2 regions of the Neobacillus sp. SRL179 genome follow, and region 1 is predicted to be linked to the other one. Evidence: a T-box and tRNA genes for the amino acid it is inferred to sense, from the RefSeq annotation. Region 1 holds a T-box; the other holds one or more tRNA genes.
What was found. A T-box is a leader RNA that pairs with one kind of tRNA and senses whether it is charged. The one in region 1 lies ahead of leuS (leucine--tRNA ligase), so its partner is inferred to be a tRNA-Leu.

Region 1 (3,825 bases):
CACTAATAAACGCCATATTCGATCTAAGAAACGGCGGGATCCGTCTAAGCCATTTGTTGACCAGGCAATTGATGCATCAAGCGGGCCCATAAACATTTCATATAAACGAAGGGTATCGGCACCATGACTTTCGATAATATCATCAGGATTTACCACATTTCCTTTTGATTTACTCATTTTTTCATTACCTTCGCCAAGAATCATTCCTTGGTTGAAAAGCTTTTGGAATGGTTCTTTCGTCGGCACCACACCGATATCATATAAAAACTTATGCCAGAAGCGAGCGTATAACAAGTGAAGCACGGCATGTTCGGCACCGCCAATATAAATATCAACAGGAAGCCAATGATTTAATTTCTCTTTTGATGCTAATGCTTCATCATTTTTCGGATCAATATATCGTAAATAGTACCAGCAGCTGCCTGCCCATTGTGGCATCGTATTTGTTTCGCGACGGCCCTTTTTACCTGTTTCTGGATCAACGACATTTACCCAATCCTCGATGTTAGCAAGCGGTGATTCACCTGTACCGGATGGTTTAATGTCTGTCGTTTTTGGTAATGTCAATGGAAGCTCCTCTTCAGGAACGGCGGTCATCGTCCCATCTTCCCAATGAATAATTGGAATTGGCTCGCCCCAATAGCGCTGGCGGCTGAATAACCAGTCACGTAAACGATAGGTTACTTTTTTTGTTCCAATCCCTTTTTCTTCTAACCAGGAAATCATTTGAGAAATGGCCTCTTCTTTATTTAACCCATTTAAAAACTCGGAGTTAATATGTTCTCCATCACCTGTGTAAGCTTCTTTCTCTACATCGCCACCTGCAACCACTGGTTTGATGGATAAATGGAATTGTTTTGCAAACTCATGGTCACGTTCATCGTGAGCTGGAACAGCCATAATGGCACCAGTTCCGTAACTGACAAGGACATAGTCAGCAATCCAAATCGGCATTTTTTCACCATTTACTGGGTTAATGGCATAAGCGCCAGTAAATACACCTGTTTTCTCCTTGGCTAAGTCTGTGCGTTCAAGATCGCTTTTCATTTTTACTTTATCTAAATAGGCATCAACAGCTGCACGTTGTTCTGCTGTCGTAATTTTATCAACGAAAGAATGTTCAGGAGCAAGAACGGCATAAGTGGCACCGAATAATGTGTCCGGACGAGTTGTGAAAACAGTAAAAGTTTCATCATGTCCATCAATCGCGAAGGTTACTTCTGCTCCTTCAGAACGGCCAATCCAGTTGCGCTGCATTTCCTTCAAGCTTTCCGGCCAATCCAACTCTTCTAGGTCTTCTAGTAATCGGTCACCATAAGCTGTGATTCTTAACATCCATTGTTTCATCGGACGTCGCTCAACTGGATGGCCGCCGCGCTCGCTCTTCCCGTCAATAACCTCTTCATTTGCTAAAACGGTTCCGAGAGCAGGACACCAGTTTACGGCTACTTCATCAATATAAGCAAGCCCTTTTTCCCAAAGCTTTAAGAAAATCCACTGCGTCCATTTATAGTATTCCGGGTCCGTTGTATTGACTTCACGATCCCAATCATAGGAAAAGCCTAATGATTTAATTTGTCTGCGGAATGTATCAATATTGTGTTTGGTAAATTCTGCAGGGTCATTTCCGGTATCTAATGCATATTGTTCTGCAGGTAATCCAAATGCATCCCAGCCCATTGGATGGAGAACATTATAACCTTGCATTCTTTTTAAACGTGAAAGAATATCGGTAGCTGTATAGCCTTCAGGGTGTCCAACATGGAGTCCGGCTCCAGATGGATAGGGAAACATATCTAAAGCATAGAACTTCCGCTTATCATATTCCTCGCTTGTTTTAAACGTTTTTTCATTTTCCCAAACCCTTTGCCACTTCTGCTCAATTTGTTGATGATTAAAGCTCATAACTTTTCCTCCTAAGCATAATAAAAACCCCTCATCCCAAAAAGGGACGAGAGGATTGTATGTATCTTCCCGCGGTACCACCCACATTAGTGTTGTTAACACTCGCTTCATTCATCCTTAACGCGGAAAACGGCAAACATTACTACCATTTCATGCTTGCAACTCATAGGCGAGTTCATGATGTACCCGGTTGACTTGCACCAGCCGTCAACTCTCTATCTTTCGAGTATGGATCATTACTACTCCTGATCACTGTTTTTTTAATATAAAGTATTACGGTTATTGTATTAAATTTTCAGCCACTATGCAAGCAAACAAACGCCTAATTTCATTATGGACAAAATACTTCCCTTTTAAACACAGGTTTTTGTGGTGCTCCGCCTGTCTCCAAAAATGAGAAAAGCGGAAGCGCCCTGGTCAGCGGCGTATGGCCTGGAGCGCTCCAACTGAGATAAAGGAAACACGAAGAGCCGGAGGCGATTCGATGTTGACTTATCGTAGGGCGGAGAGCGAAGGACACTAGCCGTTAGGGCGCTGGAGCTGGACAATTCTCAAAGTCAAAACTTAAAAATTCTTATATATGACAAAGGACAAAGGAGAGCCTCCTTTGTCCATTCCACACGGACAAAACACTATAATTGTCCACGGATGGTGCCTGACACCAACTTATTTTTTAGACCTCGGTCATACAATAGGGTTGTTACGACGGCTAACAGGAATAATCCTATTAAAACGATAAATAAAGCGGATATGTTAGACATATCGACTATTAAGCCACCCAATAATGGACCAATCATCCTTCCACCGGTAGCCGTGCTGTTTACAATACCTTGATAAAATCCTTCCCGTCCCTTTGGTGCTAGATCGAATGCAACGGTTGGTACGGCTGGCCAGATAAACATCTCCCCAATCGTAAGGATGATCATTGCCACTAAGAAGCCTGAAAAGGAGTCAGCCTTTCCTGCAATAAGAAATGACACAATGAAAATACCAATTCCGATAATTATTTGCAGTTTAAGTGATGTGGATAGAAGCTTCAAAAATCCGTTTAAAAGCGGCTGTCCAAGGACAATAATCGCACCGTTGAACGTCCATAATAAACTGTATTGTGTTAGAGAAATATTGATGTCCTGAGTATAAGAAGCGATTGTTGTTGTCCACTGACTATAGGAAACCCAACAAAGCAAATAGCCGCCACAAAGAATGAGAAGAGCACGTAAATTGATATTGCTGGTGTTTATCGTATTGGAGTCTTTATCGTTATACTCTAGTATGATTGGTTCAACGTTAATCCCTTTATATCCAAAAACTGCAATAAATAAAAAGATTACATACATGATCGTATTAGCAAGGAAGATCAATTGGAATGAATAATCTGCAACTATGCCCCCGAGTGATGCCCCAATCGCAACCCCTACATTTTGAGCTACATAAAGGGCATTAAATGATTTACGTCCTCCCTCTTTCCAAACCGATCCTGCCATGGCATACATGGCAGGAAAAATAAGACCTGTTCCGAAGCCAGAAAGCGTAAGAAAAATAACATATTGCGGCCAGTCATGCCAGATAGATAAACCGATGAGGGCTAAAAGGGAAATACCAATCCCCCAAATAATAGATTTATAGCCGCCGATTTTATCAAATAAATGACCGCCATAAAGGTTTCCGATGACATTTGCCCCCGAATTAAGCATAAGGACAATACCGGCAACTGATAGGGACCTTCCTAAATGATCGTGAATGTAAATTGTATTTAAAGGCCATAAAAAAGAAGAGCCAATTGTATTCACTGCCATCCCAATAATTAAAAGCCATAAGGCACGCGGCATGAAAAACGCTCCTTTACTATAAAAACTAATTCAATTTCCAAAGATTTATTGTATTCCATTAGGTGGTAACTCGCAATGATTTTCGTTTACC
Region 2 (3,825 bases), 2.5 Mb from region 1:
AGTCCACATCGACGGGGAGGTTTGGCACCTCGATGTCGGCTCATCGCATCCTGGGGCTGTAGTCGGTCCCAAGGGTTGGGCTGTTCGCCCATTAAAGCGGTACGCGAGCTGGGTTCAGAACGTCGTGAGACAGTTCGGTCCCTATCCGTCGTGGGCGCAGGAAATTTGAGAGGAGCTGTCCTTAGTACGAGAGGACCGGGATGGACGCACCGCTGGTGTACCAGTTGTCTTGCCAAAGGCATCGCTGGGTAGCTATGTGCGGACGGGATAAGTGCTGAAAGCATCTAAGCATGAAGCCCCCCTCAAGATGAGATTTCCCATAGCGTCAAGCTAGTAAGAACCCTGAAAGATGATCAGGTTGATAGGTCAGAGGTGGAAGCATGGCGACATGTGGAGCTGACTGATACTAATCGTTCGAGGACTTAACCATTTATATTAGGTGAATTCGATTTTACAAACTTCTTCTGCATTATCTAGTTTTGAGGGAATGAAAAAATTTCAATTTTCTCTTGAAAAATATGAAAAAGACATTATAATAAAATAGTGTCGAATAAATAGTCTGGTAATTAAGGCGAGAAGGTCACACCCGTTCCCATACCGAACACGGAAGTTAAGCTTCTCAGCGCCGATGGTAGTTGGGACACGCGTCCCTGTGAGAGTAGGACGTTGCCAGGCTGTAATCTTATTATTCCGCAGTAGCTCAGTGGTAGAGCTATCGGCTGTTAACCGATCGGTCGTAGGTTCGAGTCCTACCTGCGGAGCCATTTTTATGGAGAGCTGTCCGAGTGGCCGAAGGAGCACGATTGGAAATCGTGTAGGCGGGTAACCCTGTCTCAAGGGTTCAAATCCCTTGCTCTCCGCCATAAAATAATTATTATCTGGCCCCTTGGTCAAGCGGTTAAGACACCTCCCTTTCACGGAGGTAACACGGGTTCGAGTCCCGTAGGGGTCACCATTTGGAGGATTAGCTCAGCTGGGAGAGCATCTGCCTTACAAGCAGAGGGTCGGCGGTTCGATCCCGTCATCCTCCACCATAATTTTAAATAGCAATATTATTATTGTCGCGGGGTGGAGCAGTCCGGTAGCTCGTCGGGCTCATAACCCGAAGGTCACAGGTTCAAATCCTGTCCCCGCAATATGGTCTGGTAGTTCAGTTGGTTAGAATGCCTGCCTGTCACGCAGGAGGTCGCGGGTTCGAGTCCCGTCCAGACCGCCATATGTTGGCTCAGTAGCTCAGTCGGTAGAGCAAAGGACTGAAAATCCTTGTGTCGGCGGTTCGATTCCGTCCTGAGCCACCATTTATTTTAGCTTTTGCCGATGTAGCTCAATTGGTAGAGCAACTGAATCGTAATCAGTAGGTTGGGGGTTCGATTCCTCTCGTCGGCACTTGTTGCTGGCAAAATGAATATTATATGTGGAGGGGTAGCGAAGTGGCTAAACGCGGCGGACTGTAAATCCGCTCCCTCCGGGTTCGGCGGTTCGAATCCGTCCCCCTCCACCATTTATAGGGGTATAGTTTAAAGGTAGAACGAAGGTCTCCAAAACCTTTGGTGTGGGTTCAATTCCTACTACCCCTGCCAAACAATTTTATTATGGCGGCTGTGGCGAAGTGGTTAACGCACCTGATTGTGGTTCAGGCATTCGTGGGTTCGATTCCCATCAGCCGCCCCATAAAATTTATCTTGAATATAGAACTAATATATATTAACATTGGGCTATAGCCAAGCGGTAAGGCATCGCACTTTGACTGCGACATGCGTTGGTTCGAATCCAGCTAGCCCAGCCAATTTGCGGAAGTAGTTCAGTGGTAGAACATCACCTTGCCAAGGTGGGGGTCGCGGGTTCGAATCCCGTCTTCCGCTCCAATATATCTTATATGGCGGCATAGCCAAGTGGTAAGGCAGAGGTCTGCAAAACCTTTACCACCGGTTCGAATCCGGTTGCCGCCTCCATATTGATTTAATAAGTCCAGTTTTTTTAATACGCCGGGGTGGCGGAACTGGCAGACGCACAGGACTTAAAATCCTGCGGTAGGTGACTACCGTACCGGTTCGATTCCGGTCCTCGGCATTGCTTTACAAAAAATTAATTACGCCGGTGTGGCGGAATTGGCAGACGCGCACGACTCAAAATCGTGTTCCGTGAGGAGTGTCGGTTCGACCCCGACCACCGGTATAATGAGACTGCTTGCCAAGCAGTGGGAAAAGCGTCCCTTACATTTTGTAAGGGACGTTTTTTATTTCTTTATTTTAACTTATATTAATAACAATTTTCCCCTTGGCATGGTGGCTTTCACTAAGGGCGTGAGCCTCTTTAATTCCCTCCTCACTTAAGGGGAATCTGTGTCCGATAATGACTTTAACTTTCTTTTGCTCTAACAGGTCAGCGATTATTCCTAGCTGTTCTCCGTTTGGAATAAGCCAAACCAATCTGGATTCTATTTTTTTCATTCCAGCTTTTTCTTTGTCTGGTTCAGAAACAATAGATGCTAGTTTTCCGCCTTCCTTTAGAATGCTAAAGCTCTTTTCCTGATTCTCTCCTCCTAAGGAATCAAGTACAAAATCAAAATCGTGAAGAACTGTTTCAAAATCCTCTTTTTTATAATCAATAACCACATCTGCACCAAGTGATTTTAAAAATTCGATATTATGGGTTCCTGCTGTTGTGGCAACATAGGCACCGGCATTTTTAGCAAATTGAATGGCAAATGTTCCAACGCCGCCGGCTCCTGCATGAATCAGCACCTTATCACCTCGTTTGACTTGTCCAAAATCAAAAAGGCATTGCCATGCCGTTAATCCAGCGAGTGGAACACAAGCTGCTTCTTCAAAACTTATTGAATCGGGAATTTTTGCGAGCAGATGAGCGTCAACGGCGGTATATTCTGCATAGGTTCCTCTATTAGTTGTTTCTGGTCTGGCAAATACCCGATCACCTTTTTTAAAATTAAGGACATTTTCACCAAGCATATCGACTGTCCCAGCTGCATCCCAGCCTAATATAATTGGAAATTCAAAAGGCAGCATTCCTCTTAAATATCCTTCACGCAGCTTCCAATCGATAGGGTTTATAGAGCTGGCATGGAGCTTAATAATTACTTGATCTTGTCCAGGTGAAGGTTTTTGAATCTCCCTTTCCTTTATCTGGTCTTTCCCGCCATATTCATCAATAATAATTGCTTTCATAGCAACCTCCTAAATAACTATAGATAACCCTCATAATATGTTCAAATTGGGTCTTTCAAATCCATTCAAAGGGAGCATTTTTATTCACTAGAATGAAAAATCGACAAATTTCGCAAAATCTACTTGACGATTAACGTAGTAATGTGTAATATTATTTAAGTCAGTTCATTCATCACTTTGACACATATTTCAACAAAAATGCGGGTGTAGTTTACTGGTAAAACCTCAGCCTTCCAAGCTGATGTAGTGGGTTCGATTCCCATCACCCGCTCCATACATATTAACTAACGCAGTGTATCGTTACATAAGAGAACGATGCATTGCGTTTTTTTATATTGGCTTTGTAAAAGAAGATGTTGATTTTGCATCCAGCCAATGAGGGACTAATCGCATCGGAAACTCGCCTGATTAGTCTTTCATCAAGTCTATGAAGGAATAATCCTAATAATCAACTATGTTACTTAACTTTATATAAAAAAAGATGCCCCTAACGGCATCCAATAATTTTGAAGGAACTATCTCCCCCATGGACCTGAGTAAACATGTTCATTAATGATTCAGTGAGCTTTTGAGCCTTTTCGTAATCAGTCGTGGGTCGCAGGTAAATGAGCTGCATGGCATTTTTAGTAGCAACTGTTAC

Region 2: it has a tRNA-Leu gene. The T-box ahead of leuS (leucine--tRNA ligase) is inferred to sense a tRNA for this amino acid. The anticodon was not compared.

The regions. Positions count from the first base shown of each region.
Region 1 covers NZ_OZ481792.1:3,728,266-3,732,090, forward strand. Annotated here, with positions in the region: gene leuS (leucine--tRNA ligase) at 1-1,905, opposite strand, end outside; T-box leader at 1,945-2,167, opposite strand; gene AC4E8C_RS18480 (MDR family MFS transporter) at 2,538-3,734, opposite strand.
Region 2 covers NZ_OZ481792.1:1,188,976-1,192,800, forward strand. Annotated here, with positions in the region: rRNA gene AC4E8C_RS05755 (23S ribosomal RNA) at 1-430, shown strand, start outside; rRNA gene rrf (5S ribosomal RNA) at 559-675, shown strand; tRNA gene AC4E8C_RS05765 (tRNA-Asn) at 690-764, shown strand; tRNA gene AC4E8C_RS05770 (tRNA-Ser) at 772-863, shown strand; tRNA gene AC4E8C_RS05775 (tRNA-Glu) at 881-955, shown strand; tRNA gene AC4E8C_RS05780 (tRNA-Val) at 959-1,034, shown strand; tRNA gene AC4E8C_RS05785 (tRNA-Met) at 1,063-1,136, shown strand; tRNA gene AC4E8C_RS05790 (tRNA-Asp) at 1,140-1,216, shown strand; tRNA gene AC4E8C_RS05795 (tRNA-Phe) at 1,223-1,298, shown strand; tRNA gene AC4E8C_RS05800 (tRNA-Thr) at 1,314-1,386, shown strand; tRNA gene AC4E8C_RS05805 (tRNA-Tyr) at 1,417-1,501, shown strand; tRNA gene AC4E8C_RS05810 (tRNA-Trp) at 1,507-1,580, shown strand; tRNA gene AC4E8C_RS05815 (tRNA-His) at 1,596-1,671, shown strand; tRNA gene AC4E8C_RS05820 (tRNA-Gln) at 1,712-1,786, shown strand; tRNA gene AC4E8C_RS05825 (tRNA-Gly) at 1,791-1,865, shown strand; tRNA gene AC4E8C_RS05830 (tRNA-Cys) at 1,879-1,952, shown strand; tRNA gene AC4E8C_RS05835 (tRNA-Leu) at 1,985-2,070, shown strand; tRNA gene AC4E8C_RS05840 (tRNA-Leu) at 2,094-2,175, shown strand; gene AC4E8C_RS05845 (NADP-dependent oxidoreductase) at 2,250-3,185, opposite strand; tRNA gene AC4E8C_RS05850 (tRNA-Gly) at 3,386-3,459, shown strand; gene AC4E8C_RS05855 (B3/B4 domain-containing protein) at 3,673-3,825, opposite strand, start outside.